DNA from 2 places in the Streptomyces sp. NPDC006739 genome. Region 1 is predicted to be linked to the other one. Evidence: riboswitches for the same ligand, from Rfam matches in the RefSeq annotation. Region 1 holds a riboswitch; the other holds the start of a gene.
The links. Region 1 has a riboswitch for S-adenosylmethionine ahead of thrC (threonine synthase). Riboswitches for the same ligand answer to the same signal wherever they lie in the genome.
Positions count from the first base shown of each region.

Region 2: linked by a shared signal. The riboswitch ahead of ACFYMM_RS05300 (aminotransferase class V-fold PLP-dependent enzyme) and the one ahead of thrC (threonine synthase) in region 1 are both predicted to bind S-adenosylmethionine.

Region 1 is NZ_JBIAGM010000009.1:96,530-103,692, reverse strand. Features, by position in the region: gene ACFYMM_RS19660 (hypothetical protein) at 54-374, opposite strand; partial or broken gene ACFYMM_RS19655 (hypothetical protein) at 277-483, shown strand; gene groL (chaperonin GroEL) at 648-2,270, opposite strand; gene ACFYMM_RS19645 (cold-shock protein) at 2,678-2,881, opposite strand; gene ACFYMM_RS19640 (MoaD/ThiS family protein) at 3,324-3,599, opposite strand; gene thrC (threonine synthase) at 3,596-4,879, opposite strand; SAM riboswitch class I at 4,897-5,065, opposite strand; gene ACFYMM_RS19630 (glucosyl-3-phosphoglycerate synthase) at 5,195-6,139, shown strand; gene ACFYMM_RS19625 (trehalose-6-phosphate synthase) at 6,237-7,163, shown strand, end outside.
Region 2 is NZ_JBIAGM010000002.1:413,659-420,821, reverse strand. Features, by position in the region: gene ACFYMM_RS05310 (cytochrome bc complex cytochrome b subunit) at 1-1,466, shown strand, start outside; gene trpD (anthranilate phosphoribosyltransferase) at 1,606-2,670, shown strand; SAM riboswitch class IV at 2,743-2,859, shown strand; gene ACFYMM_RS05300 (aminotransferase class V-fold PLP-dependent enzyme) at 3,003-4,364, shown strand; gene ACFYMM_RS05295 (Lrp/AsnC family transcriptional regulator) at 4,608-4,889, opposite strand; gene ACFYMM_RS05290 (rhomboid family intramembrane serine protease) at 4,886-5,629, opposite strand; gene ACFYMM_RS05285 (hypothetical protein) at 5,785-6,024, shown strand; gene ACFYMM_RS05280 (NYN domain-containing protein) at 6,064-7,163, shown strand, end outside.

The DNA.
Region 1 (7,163 bases):
GTTGCACCTCCTGAAGGAACCGAGGGTGGCGGACCGTGTATTCCCCAACACACCTACTTCCGGATGCGGGCCTCCCGGTTCAGCTGCCGCACCCGCTCCCTCAGCACCTCCCCCGGCGGCGCGGACTCGGCCGCCTCAGCCGGACAGTCGTCCCCCCTCGCCCGAAGAGCCGCCGCCAGCCGCGAGGCCACGCCCAGGTTGCAGCGGCCCAGGTCGGCCAGGGCGTACGGCTCCCCGTGCGAGCCGGTCCAGGGATCGACGCGGAGCGAGGGAAGGATGATGCCGACGCCGTGCCGGGCTGCGCGCAGCTGCTCCACGGCTTCCTCGGTCGTGCGGGCCTTCTCCCAACGGTTGTTCGTGAGCGGGTCGTTCATCGGGCAGCTGGAGGCGGCTACGCGGCGGACGCAGCCGGAGATCGCGGCAATGCTGGACGAAGTCCTGGTTACAGGGGGCTTCTTCAGGCGGAACTGCAAGGAGAGTGCTGTACCGGCCGGATGAAACCAACGTCACGGTTCATGTGCTGAAAGTCGGCCGCAGTACCTGACCACGGACGTTGCTCGCCGACGATCCGAAACGCCCGAGGGCGGCACCCCCCGTCGAACAGGGGATGCCGCCCTCGGTCAGGACGTTGATCAACCAGAGGTCGATCAGAAGTCCATGTCACCGCCCGGCATGCCGCCCGGAGCGGCCGCCGCGGCCTTCTCCGGCTTGTCGGCGATGACGGCCTCGGTGGTGAGGAACAGCGCGGCGATGGACGCGGCGTTCTGCAGCGCGGAACGCGTCACCTTCGCCGGGTCGATGATGCCCTCGGCGACCAGGTCGACGTACTCACCGGTCGCGGCGTTCAGGCCGTGGCCCGGGGTCAGGTTGCGCACCTTCTCCACCACGACACCGCCCTCGAGGCCGGCGTTGACGGCGATCTGCTTCAGCGGAGCCTCGAGCGCGAGCTTGACGGCGGCCGCACCGGTCGCCTCGTCACCCTCCAGCTCCAGCTTCTCGAAGACACCGGAGGCCTGCAGCAGGGCCACGCCACCACCGGCGACGATGCCCTCCTCGACGGCCGCCTTGGCGTTGCGCACGGCGTCCTCGATGCGGTGCTTGCGCTCCTTCAGCTCCACCTCGGTGGCGGCACCGGCCTTGATGACGGCCACGCCGCCCGCGAGCTTCGCCAGGCGCTCCTGGAGCTTCTCGCGGTCGTAGTCCGAGTCGCTGTTCTCGATCTCGGCACGGATCTGGTTGACCCGGCCGGCGACCTGGTCGGCGGAGCCGGCGCCGTCGACAATGGTGGTCTCGTCCTTGGTGATGACGACCTTGCGGGCGCGGCCCAGGAGGTCCAGGGTCGCGTTCTCCAGCTTGAGGCCGACCTCCTCGGAGATGACCTCGCCACCGGTGAGGATGGCGATGTCGCCGAGCATGGCCTTGCGGCGGTCACCGAAGCCCGGGGCCTTGACGGCGACGGACTTGAAGGTGCCGCGGATCTTGTTGACGACCAGGGTCGACAGGGCCTCGCCCTCGACGTCCTCGGCGATGATCAGCAGCGGCTTGCCCGACTGCATGACCTTCTCCAGGAGCGGGAGCAGGTCCTTGACGGAGCCGATCTTGGAGTTGGCGATCAGGATGTACGGGTCGTCGAGGGACGCCTCCATACGCTCCATGTCGGTGGCGAAGTACGCCGAGATGTAGCCCTTGTCGAAGCGCATACCCTCGGTGAGCTCCAGCTCCAGACCGAAGGTCTGGGACTCCTCGACGGTGATGACGCCTTCCTTGCCGACCTTGTCCATGGCCTCGGCGATCAGCTCGCCGATCTGGGTGTCGGCGGCGGAGATGGAGGCCGTGGAGGCGATCTGCTCCTTGGTCTCGACGTCCTTCGCCTGCTCCAGCAGGGCGGCGGAGACGGCCTCGACGGCCTTCTCGATACCGCGCTTGAGGGCCATCGGGTTGGCGCCGGCGGCTACGTTGCGCAGACCCTCCTTGACCAGGGCCTGGGCGAGAACGGTCGCGGTGGTCGTACCGTCACCGGCGACGTCGTCCGTCTTCTTGGCGACTTCCTTGACCAGCTCGGCGCCGATCTTCTCGTACGGGTCCTCGAGCTCGATCTCCTTGGCGATGGAGACACCATCGTTGGTGATCGTGGGGGCGCCCCACTTCTTCTCGAGGACGACGTTGCGGCCCTTGGGGCCGAGCGTCACCTTCACGGCGTCCGCGAGCTGGTTCATGCCGCGCTCGAGGCCGCGCCGCGCCTCCTCGTCGAACGCGATGATCTTGGCCATGTGAAGTGGTCCCTCCAGGACTGGGGGTGATTCCTTCGGACCGCGCCCGCGCCCGCGACGGACGGCTCGCCGACCCGTGGGTTCCTTGCCCCACCCGGCCTGCGGGCCTCACCGACCCGGTCCTTCTTTGTCACTCTCACCTTCAGAGTGCTAACGCCAATGATTAGCACTCGGCATGCCCGAGTGCAAGGTGCGCCCGCGTAGCGGGCTCGTTTGGGGGTGGTGGTCGGGTGACGGGCGGGCACAAGCGCCTCCCGGGTATCGGGCGGGGCGCACGGGGGGCACGGCACCCCGGGAGCGGTGCGAGGAGAGGGCCGGCGGCGGACGCGTGCGGGGAGAGGCCGGCTGCGGACATGACGGAGGACCCGCCCCCTACCAGGAACGGGTCCTCCGATGTGTGTGAACGTTCAGGCGCTGAGGCGGACCATGTCGGCCTGCGGGCCCTTCTGGCCCTGCGAGATCTCGAACTCCACCCGCTGGCCCTCTTCAAGGGTGCGATAGCCGTCCATCTGAATGGCGCTGTAATGGACGAAGACGTCCGCACCACCGTCGACCGCGATGAAGCCGTACCCCTTCTCCGCGTTGAACCACTTGACGGTGCCCTGAGCCATGCCTAACTCCCCTATTACTGGCCCTTGCACAGATCCACACTTCGCGGATCCGGGTCAGACCTCACCCCCCATGGGTCGGGGGCGTGCGCCGGAACGCGTCGACCGCGGCTGAATGTATCTGTCCAACTGCCGTCTGCAACAGGTCAATCGGACGAGAATTCTGGAAGGGCACGGTCCGGAATGTGGCGACAATTCCCAGGAAGGGAGGGCAAGTCGGGCCGGGCAAAGGGCACGAAAGCCGCCAACCACCCACACACTTTGGCTACTTCTTGCCGGACGCGCGGCAAGAATCCAGGGCTTCCGACCTGCGGACCGCCACCGTGTTCCCCAACTGTACCGCGCTCAACCACACAGAATTGCCCCCTCCACTTCTCACCGGGAGGGGGCAATTCGATGAACAGGCGGTAATAGGTGTTACCAAGGGTAATGTGCGGTCATTCGGTCAGCCGCCGGCGACGGCCGGAATGATGGAGACGCCCGCACCCTCCGGCGTCGCGGTCTCCAGCCCCTGCTCGAAACGCACGTCGTCGTCATTGACGTACACGTTCACGAACCGGCGCAGCTTGCCCTGGTCGTCCAGAACGCGCGCGGCGATCCCGGTGTGGTTCTTCTCCAGGTCGGCGATGACCTCGGCGAGGGTGGCACCCTCGGCGGCGACCTCGGCCTGCCCACCGGTGTAGGTGCGCAGGATGGTGGGGATGCGGACGGTCACACTCATGCGAGGCCAGCCTCTCGGAAGGAGTCCAGGTTGGGGCGGATCGTCGCGGTGAGGCCGGTGTCGGCCACCGCGTCGAGGGTCTTGAGGCCGTCGCCGGTGTTCAGGACGACCGTGGTCAGGGCGGGGTCGAGGACGCCGTTCTCGATCAGCTTCTTCGTCACGCCGACCGTGACCCCGCCGGCGGTCTCCGCGAAGATGCCCTCGGTCCGGGCCAGCAGCCTGATCGCGTCGACGATCTGCTCGTCGTTCACGTCCTCCACCGCGCCGGCCGTGCGACGGGCGATGTCGAGGACGTAGGGGCCGTCCGCCGGGTTGCCGATCGCCAGCGACTTGGCGATCGTGTCCGGCTTCTGCGGGCGGACCACGTCGTGCCCCGCCTTGTACGCAGTCGACACCGGCGAGCAGCCCTCGGCCTGCGCGCCGAAGATCTTGTACGGCCTGTCCTCGACCAGCCCGAGCCTGATCAGCTCCTGCAGACCCTTGTCGATCTTCGTGAGCTGGGAACCGGAGGCGATCGGGACCACGATCTGGTCCGGCAGCCGCCAGCCGAGCTGCTCGCAGATCTCGTACGCCAGCGTCTTGGAGCCCTCGGCGTAGTACGGCCGCAGGTTGACGTTGACGAAGCCCCAGCCCTCGCCGGCCGGGTCGCCGATCAGCTCGGAGCAGAAGCGGTTCACGTCGTCGTAGTTGCCCTCGATGCCGACGAGGTCGCCGCCGTAGACCGCGGCCATGACGATCTTGCCCTGCTCCAGGTCGTGCGGGATGAACACGCAGGAGCGCAGGCCGGCGCGGGCCGCCGCGGCGCCCACCGCACCGGCCAGGTTGCCGGTCGAGGAGCAGCTCAGCGTGGTGAACCCGAAGGCGCGGGCGGCCTCCAGCGCCTGGGCGACGACCCGGTCCTTGAAGGAGTGCGTCGGGTTCCCGGAGTCGTCCTTCACGTACAGCCCGCCGGTGACACCCAGCTCGCGCGCCAGGTTGTCGGCCTGGACGAGCTTGGTCCAGCCGGGGTTGATGTTGGGCTTGGTCGCCACGTCGGCGGGGACGGGCAGCAGCGGGGCGTAACGCCAGATGTTCGCGGGCCCGGACTCGATGCGCCGCCGCAGCTCTTCGGTGTCGTAGCCCGAGAAGTCGTAGGCGATCTCCAGCGGACCGAAACACTCCTCGCAGGCGAAGACCGGTCCGAGGGGCACGCGGTGACCGCACTCGCGACAGCTGAGCGCGGCGGCCGGGCCGAGGTCTACGGTGGGATTGCTGGAGCTTGCAACTGTCTGCACAGCCATGGAGGCGAGGCCCTTTCTCCTCATCTTCCTCGCGACGCATCTCGTCGCGAGACGGATTTGGCACCTTCCCTAGCCGGGAGCCTCGCGGATCGGTCGGCTGTGGTCGCACAGCGATCGACACGAGTGCCGGCTGGAGGGTTGCCGGGGCTTCATCGGGCCGTGTCCCTCTGCCCCTCTGGATGAGCTGTATGCGGTTGTGGGCGGGGGCGACCCTGACATGCGATGGTCACCCGCGTTGTCCAAGACTGTAACCGAAGGCCAGGACAGTTGAGATAGTCGTCCGAACCGCGAGACAACAGTGAGGAGCCGCACACTGTGCTGGAAGAAGTCGAGCGCTGGCTGGCCACCCACTCCTGGTCCGTGTCCGATCGTCCCCCGCACCAGATCCTCGCCGCGAAGCAGCGCACGGGCCAGTCGGTGTCCGTCGTGCTGCCCGCGCTCAACGAGGAGGAGACGGTCGGCGACATCGTCGCGGTGATCCGTCATGACCTCATGCAGCAGATGCCGCTCGTCGACGAGATCGTCGTCGTCGACTCCGGCTCCACCGACCGCACCTCCGAGGTGGCCGCGTCGGCCGGCGCCCGGGTGGTCCACCGCGACGCGATCCTGCCGCGCGTTCCGGCCGTTCCCGGCAAGGGCGAGGTGCTGTGGCGCTCGCTCCTGGTCACCGGCGGGGACATCGTCTGTTTCGTCGACGCCGATCTGCGGGAGTTCTCCTCCGACTTCGTCTCCGGGATCGTCGGCCCGCTGCTGACCGATCCCGGGGTGGATCTGGTCAAGGCGATGTACGACCGTCCGCTCGGCACCGCGGCCGGCCAGGGCGGCCGGGTGACCGAGCTGGTGGCGCGCCCGCTGCTGAACCTGCACTGGCCGCAGCTGGCCGGTTTCGTGCAGCCGCTGGGCGGTGAGTACGCGGCCCGCCGCTCGCTGCTCGAACAGCTGCCGTTCCCGGTCGGGTACGGCGTGGAGCTGGGCATGCTGGTGGACGCGCTGCACCTGGTGGGGCTCGATGCCCTGGCCCAGGTGGACGTCGGGGTGCGCAGGCACCGGCACCAGGACGGGCGGGCGCTGGGCCGGATGGCGGCGGCGATCTACCGCACGGCGCAGCTGAGGCTGGCCCGCGGGCACCTGGTGCGGCCCTCGCTGACCCAGTTCGAGCGGGGGCAGGAGGGCTTCGAGCCGCGCACCTACCCGGTGGACACGGAGGAGCGTCCGCCGATGGCGGAGATCGCGGAGTACGCGGCCCGGAAGGTGGCGTGAGCCCCGCTCGGGGACCGCTGAAGAACGGCCGTATACGGACCCCGCGCGGGGCGAGCCGTACGTTTGAGCGTTTACCTGCCCGGCTAGGTTGAGGCGTATGGCTTCCACGCACGGTGCTGAGGTGCTGGTCGCGTCCAATCGCGGCCCGGTTTCGTACGAGGTTCGGCCCGACGGCGGGGCCGGCTCGCTGCACGCCAAGCGCGGCGGCGGCGGGCTGGTCTCGGGTCTGTCGGCCATCGGGCCGGACGCGAACGCGGTGTGGGTGTGCGCCGCGCTGGGCGACGCGGACCGGGAGGCGGTGCGGCGCGCCGAGGGCGGGCTGCTGCCGGCCGAGGACACCGGCGGGCAGCGGGTGCGGATGCTGGACATCGACGCCGGTGTCTTCTCGGACGCGTACAACGGCATCGCCAACTCGGTCCTGTGGTTCGTCCACCACATGCTCTACCAGACCCCGCTGGAGCCGGTCTTCGACGCGGAGTTCCGGCGCCGGTGGGCGTCGTACCAGGCCTACAACCGGGCCTTCGCCGAGGCGCTGGCCGAGGAGGCGGCCGACGGCGCGGCGGTGGTGATCCAGGACTACCACCTGGCCCTGGCCCCCCGGATGCTCCGCGAACTCCGCCCCGACCTGCGCATCGGTCACTTCTCGCACACCCCGTGGGCCCCGCCGGACTACTTCCGGCTGCTCCCGGACGACATCGCGGCGGAGCTGCTGGGCGGGATCCTGGGCGCGGACCGGGCGGCGTTCCTGACCCGGCGCTGGGCGGACGCGTTCCGGGACTGCTGTCACGCCGTCCTGGGCAGCCCCGGCATCCCGGCCGGCACCCGCGTCGGCGTGCACGGTCTGGGCGCCGACGCGGACTTCCTGCGGGAGCGGGCGCACCGGCCGGACGTGACCGAGCGGATGGCGGCGCTGCGGGAGGAGATCGGCGAGGGGCGCCGGACGATCGTGCGGGTGGACCGCACCGAGCTGTCGAAGAACATCGTGCGCGGGCTGCTGGCGTACCGGCAGCTGCTGGACGACCAC
Region 2 (7,163 bases), on a different contig from region 1:
GCTTCATCATCATCATCCTCACGGGTGTGTACCTGACGCTGTTCTTCCACCCGTCGATGAACGAGGTGGAGTACCACGGCACGTACGCCCCGCTGCAGGGCCAGCTGATGTCCGAGGCGTTCAGTTCGACCCTGCACATCTCCTTCGACGTGCGCGGTGGTCTGCTCATCCGGCAGATCCACCACTGGGCCGCCCTGATCTTCCTCGCGGGCATGTTCGTGCACATGATGCGCGTGTTCTTCACCGGCGCGTTCCGCAAGCCGCGTGAGGTCAACTGGCTGTTCGGCTTCCTGCTGTTCGCCCTGGGCATGTTCACCGGTTTCACCGGTTACTCGCTCCCGGACGACCTGCTCTCCGGCACCGGTGTCCGCTTCACCGAGGGCGCGATCCTGTCCATGCCGATCGTCGGCACGTACATCTCGTTCTTCCTCTTCGGCGGGCAGTTCCCGGGCCACGACTTCGTGGCGCGGTTCTACTCGATCCACATCCTGCTGCTGCCGGGCATCATGCTCGGTCTGATGGTGGCGCACCTGATCCTGGTCTTCTACCACAAGCACACGCAGTTCGCGGGTCCCGGAAAGTCCGAGAAGAACGTCGTCGGCATGCCGCTGCTGCCGGTGTACATGGCCAAGGCCGGAGGCTTCTTCTTCCTGGTCTTCGGTGTCATCGCGGCCATCGCGGCGGTCACCCAGATCAACCCGATCTGGGCCATGGGCCCCTACCGTCCGGACCAGGTGTCCACCGGCGCCCAGCCCGACTGGTACATGGGCTTCGCCGAGGGCCTGATCCGCTTCATGCCGGGCTGGGAGATCAACTTCTGGGGTCACACGCTCGTCCTGGGCGTGTTCATCCCGCTGGTCCTGTTCGGTGTGGTCCTGGCCGCGATGGCGCTCTACCCGTTCATCGAGTCCTGGATCACCGGCGACAAGCGCGAGCACCACATCCTGGACCGCCCGCGCAACGCCCCGACGCGTACCGCGCTGGGTGTCGCCTGGGTCACGATGTACATGATCACGCTGGTCGGCGGTGGCAACGACCTGTGGGCCACCCACTTCCACCTGTCGATCAACGACGTCACCTGGTTCGTCCGGATCGGGTTCTTCGCCGGACCGGTCATCGCGTTCTTCCTCACCAAGCGGATCTGCCTCGGTCTGCAGCGTCGGGACCGCGACAAGGTGCTGCACGGCCGGGAGACCGGCATCATCAAGCGCCTGCCGCACGGTGAGTTCATCGAGGTGCACGAGCCGCTCAGCCAGGAGCAGCTGCACACCCTCACGGCTCACCACCAGTACGAGCCGGCCGAGATCGGCCCGACGGTCGACGAGAACGGCGTCGAGCGCAAGGTGAAGGGGTCCGAGAAGCTGCGCGCCAAGCTCAGCAACGCCTACTACGGCGAGGACCAGCAGATCCCGAAGCCCACCGTCGACGAGTACAAGGAGATCACGAGCGGCCACGGCCACCACTGATCCTGCGTCGCCACGCCACGGCGAAGGGCCCCGTCCGGTGTTCGGACGGGGCCCTTCGCCGTGCCCGGGGCTGGATAGGGTGGGACGCACCTTCTTCTCCGGGACACCACTTCCGTCTACGACACCCAGGAGCGGCCTTATGAGCGCTGTGACCCCCGCTGGAGGCGACACCGCGGCGGGCCGTTCCTGGCCCGCCCTGCTGAACGGCCTGCTGGAGGGCCGGGACCTCAGCGCGGACGACACGGCCTGGGCGATGGACGTGATCATGCGCGGCGAGGCCACCGACGCGCAGATCGCCGGGTTCGCGGTGGCACTGCGCGCCAAGGGCGAGACCGTCGAGGAGATCACCGGGCTGGTCCGCACGATGTACGAGCACGCGAACGTGATCGAGGTGCCGGGCCGGACCGTCGACATCGTCGGTACGGGCGGCGACGGCGCGAAGACGGTGAACATCTCCACGATGTCCTCGATCGTCATCGCCGGCACGGGCGCGAAGGTCGTCAAGCACGGCAACCGGGCCGCATCCTCGGCGTCCGGTGCCTCGGACGTCCTGGAGAAGCTGGGCGTCAATCTGGAGCTGACGCCGAGGCGTGTCGCGGAGGTCGCCGAGGAAGCCGGCATCACGTTCTGCTTCGCCATCAAGTTCCACCCGGCGCTGCGGCATGTGGCCGCCGCACGCGGCCAGTTGGGGATCCGTACGACCTTCAACGCCCTCGGCCCGCTGACCAACCCGGCCAGGGTGAGGGCCCAGGCGGTGGGCGTCGCCGACCCGCGCATGGCCCCGCTCATCGCCGGCGTCTTCGCCGAGCGCGGCAACTCCTCCCTGGTCTTCCGCGGTGACGACGGCTTCGACGAACTGACCACGACGGCCACCTCCCGGGTCTGGGTGGTCCGCGACGGCAAGGTCACCGAGGAGTCCTTCGACCCGCGTGACGTCGGCATCGAGCTGGTCCCGGTCCAGGCGCTGCGGGGCGGTGACCCCTCCTACAACGCCGAGGTCGCCCGCCGCCTCCTGGACGGCGAGACCGGGCCGGTCCGGGACGCCGTACTGCTGAACTCGGCGGCGGCCCTGGTGGCTCTCGATCCGGGCCCAGGCACGCTGGCCGAGCAGATCCGCGCCGCTATGGACAGGGCCGCCGAGTCGGTCGACTCGGGCGCGGCCAAGCGGGCGCTGGAGCGCTGGGTGGCCGCCAGCAACGCGTGACAAGGGGATCGCGGTCCCGCGATCCGGACAGGAGTTGCGGGACCGCGATCACTTCACGTACGTTCCTGTCCAGGTCATGAGTGACAGTCATGAGGCCCCGGCCGACTGTCCGGCAACCCTCCGTCCGTGGCGGGGTGCCCCGGGTGAAGACCAGGTCGTAGGCAGCGAGGTCTACGGCAAGCGCGGACCCCTCGACAAGCCAGGGGTCCTGGTCCTCGAGGAGCCTCCCGTGAGCAAGCGAATGCGATAGGGCCGCCGAGCCCCGCCTCCGCGCACCCTTCTTCTCTTCTTCTCGTACGTCCTTTTGGCGTACGCCTCACGGGAGTTCACCCATGTCTGTCTCCACCGCTGCCTCCGCCACCTCCGTCCGCGCCCCGCTGCCCGTTCTGGGCCGGGACGTCACCGTCCCGCTGGTCACCGGCGGCGAGGTCACCTACGCGGCCCTCGACTACGCGGCCAGCGCCCCCGCCCTGCAGCGGGTCTGGGACGACGTCGCCGCCTACGCGCCGTACTACGGCAGCGTCCACCGCGGCGCCGGCTACCTCTCCCAGCTCTCCACGGACCTCTTCGAGAACGCCCGCGCGACCGTCGCCGAGTTCCTCGACTGCCGGGCCGACGACCAACTGGTCTTCACCCGGTCGACCACCGACTCCCTCAACCTCCTCGCCGCCGCCCTCCCTGCCGGCTGCCAGGTCTTCGTCTTCGAGACCGAGCACCACGCGAGCCTGCTGCCCTGGAAGGACGCCCGGGTCAGCTACCTCGACGCCCCGCGCACCCCGGCGCAGGCCGTCGAGACCCTGGAGCGCGCCCTCGCCGACCGTGACCCCCACGGCCCGGCCCTGGTCTGCGTCACCGGTGCCTCCAACGTCACCGGCGAGCTGTGGCCGGTGCGCGAGCTGGCCGCCGCCGCCCACGCGCACGGCGCCCGGATCGTCCTGGACGCGGCCCAGCTCGCCCCGCACCACCCGGTCTCCGTCCGTGACCTGGACGTCGACTGGGTCGCCTTCTCCGGGCACAAGCTGTACGCCCCCTTCGGCTGCGGAGTGCTGGCCGGCCGGGCCGACTGGCTCCAGGCGGCCGACCCCTACCTCGCGGGCGGCGGCGCCAGCCGCAAGGTCACCCGGCGCGCGGACGGCGGAGTGGACGTGGAGTGGCAGGACAGCGCCGCCCGCCACGAGGCCGGCTCCCCGAACGTGATCGGCGCCTACTCCATCGCGTCGGCCTGCAAGGCGCTCACCGAGGCCGGTTTCGACACCCTGGTGGCCCGGGAGCAGTACCTGGTCGACACGGTCCGCTCGGGCCTCGCCGAGGTCCCGCAGGTCAAGGTGCTCTCCCTGTTCGGCGACGACGCGCCGCGGGTCGGCGTGATCTCCTTCGTCGTCGAGGGCTGGAACAGCTCGCACTTCGCCGCCGCCCTCTCCGCCGAGTACGGCATCGGCGTCCGCGACGGCCTCTTCTGCGCCCACCCCCTGGTCCGCACCCTGCTCGGCAGCGACCCGCAGACCCAGGGCGAGTGCGGCGCCCCCGAGGCCGCTCCCGGCGAGAAGTCCCTGAACGCGATCCGGGTGTCCTTCGGCGCGGGCACCCCGGACGAGCATGTCGAGCGGTTCGTGACGGCGGTACGGGAACTGGTCACCGAGGGTGCGAAGTGGTCGTACCGCACCGAGGACGGCCGCTGCGTCCCGGCGGTCTGACCGCCCGCGGGTGGCTGGTGCTGCGACCGGAAGGGTTCACTGGCTCGCGACGCCCGGCACGGCACTCCCCCAGCCTTCGGCCGGGGGTACCCCCACGCCGCCGCGTTGTCGCATCACCCGAGTACGTCCAGTACGCGGGCGACGCTCCGTCTGGCGAGGCTCCCCCACTGCCTGAACGGCGTGGGAGGTGCCCCCAGCACCGGACGCCGCGAGCTGCTCGGCAAACCTCCCCGGACAGAACAACTAGCCGTCCAGCCCGATGGCGAACGCCGCCTCCAGGTCGTGCTGGGAGTAGGTGCGGAAGGCGACGTGCGTGTCCGTGGCCTCCACGCCCGGGATCTTGCTGATGCTGCCGGGGATGACCTCGGCCAGGTCCTCGTGCTGCTTGACCCGGACCATGGCGATCAGGTCGTAGGTGCCGGTGACGGAGAAGACCTCGCTGACGCTGTCCAGCGCGGCGATCCGTTCCGCGATCTCGGGGATCCGGTCCACGCTGGTCTTGATGAGGACGATCGCGGTGATCACGGCTGGTTCTCTCCCTCGGAGGCCGGAGCTGGGGCGGCTTTCACTCTAGCTGTACGGCCATAACGCACCCACGCGTAGCCGAAGCCCAGCGAGAACCCCACCAGGTGCGCCAGGTAGGCCACCCCGGGCCCCTGCGTGGCGCGGCCCGCCGCCAGCCACTGCAGGGAGACCCAGAAGGGCAGCACGACCCAGGCCGGGAAACGCAGCGGCAGGAAGAACAGGAACGGCAGGAGACTGGTCACCCGGGCGCGGGGGAAGAGGAAGAGGAACGCTCCGAGGACCGCCGAGATCGCCCCGGAGGCCCCCACCAGCGACTGCTCGGAGGTGGCGTTGGCGGCCGCGTAGCCGAGCAGGGCCAGATAGCCGCAGCCGCCGTAGAACAGGGTGAACTCCACGGCGCCCATCCGCTCCTCGGTCATCGCGCCGAAGACGAACAGGAAGAGCATGTTGCCCAGCAGGTGGACCCAGCCGCCGTGCACGAACAGGGCCGTGGCCGGGGTGAGGACCTCCCGGGCCGGGCCGTCGAACAGGTCCGCGGGGACCACGCCCCAGCGCCGGAAGTACGCCCGCTGGGCGGCGAGCAGCGCGTCCCCGGACCCGTACGCCGGGGTCAGCCCGGAGGCGGGCCCCAGGACGAAGACCAGACAGCACAGGGCCATCAGGCCGTACGTCATGGGCGCCGGGGTGCTCCGCACCGCCCGGTAGGTTCGGCCGGCCGCCGTGCTCCAGTTGCTGATCACGACTACAGAGCATGACGTAACGGGACGCAGTGGCACAGAGTGCCTCGCCGCTGTGGACGGACGGGCGGCGAGTACCCGCCAGGCCGTAGGGTTACGAGCCACACGCGTCGGGGAGACGACGCGTCACGGACACTGGAAGAAAGCGAACAGTCACGATGACGGTTCCCCTGCCGACCGCCACCACGCGGTGGCGCTGCACCCTGTGCGGCAACCTCACCCGGTTCGACGTGACCCGCTCGTCGAAGGTCGTCGAATACGTCCACCTCGACCTGGCCGGTGAGCCGAGCGTCGAGGAGCGCGAGGTGGTCAGTGAGACCATCGAGTCGGTGCGCTGCCGCTGGTGCAACGCGGTGGACCAGGTGGAACTCGTGGACAGGCCGGGCGCCGACTCCTGAAGCCAGGAGCCGGCCCCGCGAGGCGATGGGGTGTGACGGATGGTGGAGACCGCGGGCGGGGGGCCGGACGACGGCACCGCCGAGGTGCTTGACCGTCCCCTGCCCGACGGTGTGCGCCGCCGGGTCGTGCAGATCGTCTCGGACGGCTTCGGCGGTCTGACCGTCGGCGAACTGCCCGCCCAGCTCCGGCAGTACGCCCGGTTCGCCCCCAATCGCCGGGCCAAGTTCGCGGGCAACGCCATGGCCGCCGCGCTGGAGACCGATCCGCTGTTCCGCCAGCGCATCGGGGAGAAGTTCAGAGAGGCCCAGCCGGAACTGGCCGGCGCTCTCGAATCAGGCTCCCCGCCCCCGGCCGCGGACCCGCTCGACGTGGCGGCCGCGGCCTATGTACTGCGCCCGACCGGTTGGGTGAAGCTGGTCGCCGCGGCCGGCGAGGAGGCCCAGCGCGCCGACGCCGAACGGGCCGGCGAGGAGAGCCGCGCCGAGCTGGAGCGGCTGCGCGAGGAACTGGCCCAGGCCCGCGGGCAGACCCGCAGCGAGACCGAACGGCTGCGCGGCGAGCTGGAGTCGGCGAAGAAGGAAGCGGAATCGCTTCACCGCAAGCTCCGCGCGGCCCTCAGCGACGTCAAGCGCGGCGAGGCGGCCCTGCGCAAGGTCCACCACGAGATGGAGGCCGTACGCGCCGAGGGGCAGGCGCAGGTGTCCGCCGCCGAGAGCGAGACCCGGCGGCTCAAGGGCCGGCTGGCCGAGGCCGAGGCCGCGCTGGAGGCCGCCCGGCGGGCGGCCCGCGAGGGGCGCAGCGTCGAGGACATGCGGGTACGGCTGCTGCTCGACACCGTGCTGGAGGCGGCCCAGGGGCTGCGCCGGGAGCTGGCGCTGCCGCCCGTCTCGGTGCGCCCGGCGGAGACCGTGGACGCGGTCGAACCGGGACGAATGACCCCGAAGGACATCGCGGCCCGCGCCCTGTCCGAAAACGATCCGGCGATTCTCGACCAGCTTCTGGCCCTTCCCCAGGCGCATTTGGTCGTCGACGGCTACAACGTGACCAAGACCGGTTATCCGCAGATGCCGCTGGAGAAGCAGCGGCTGCGCCTGCTCGGCCAGCTCTCCCAGCTCGCCGCGCAGACCGGCGCCGAGGT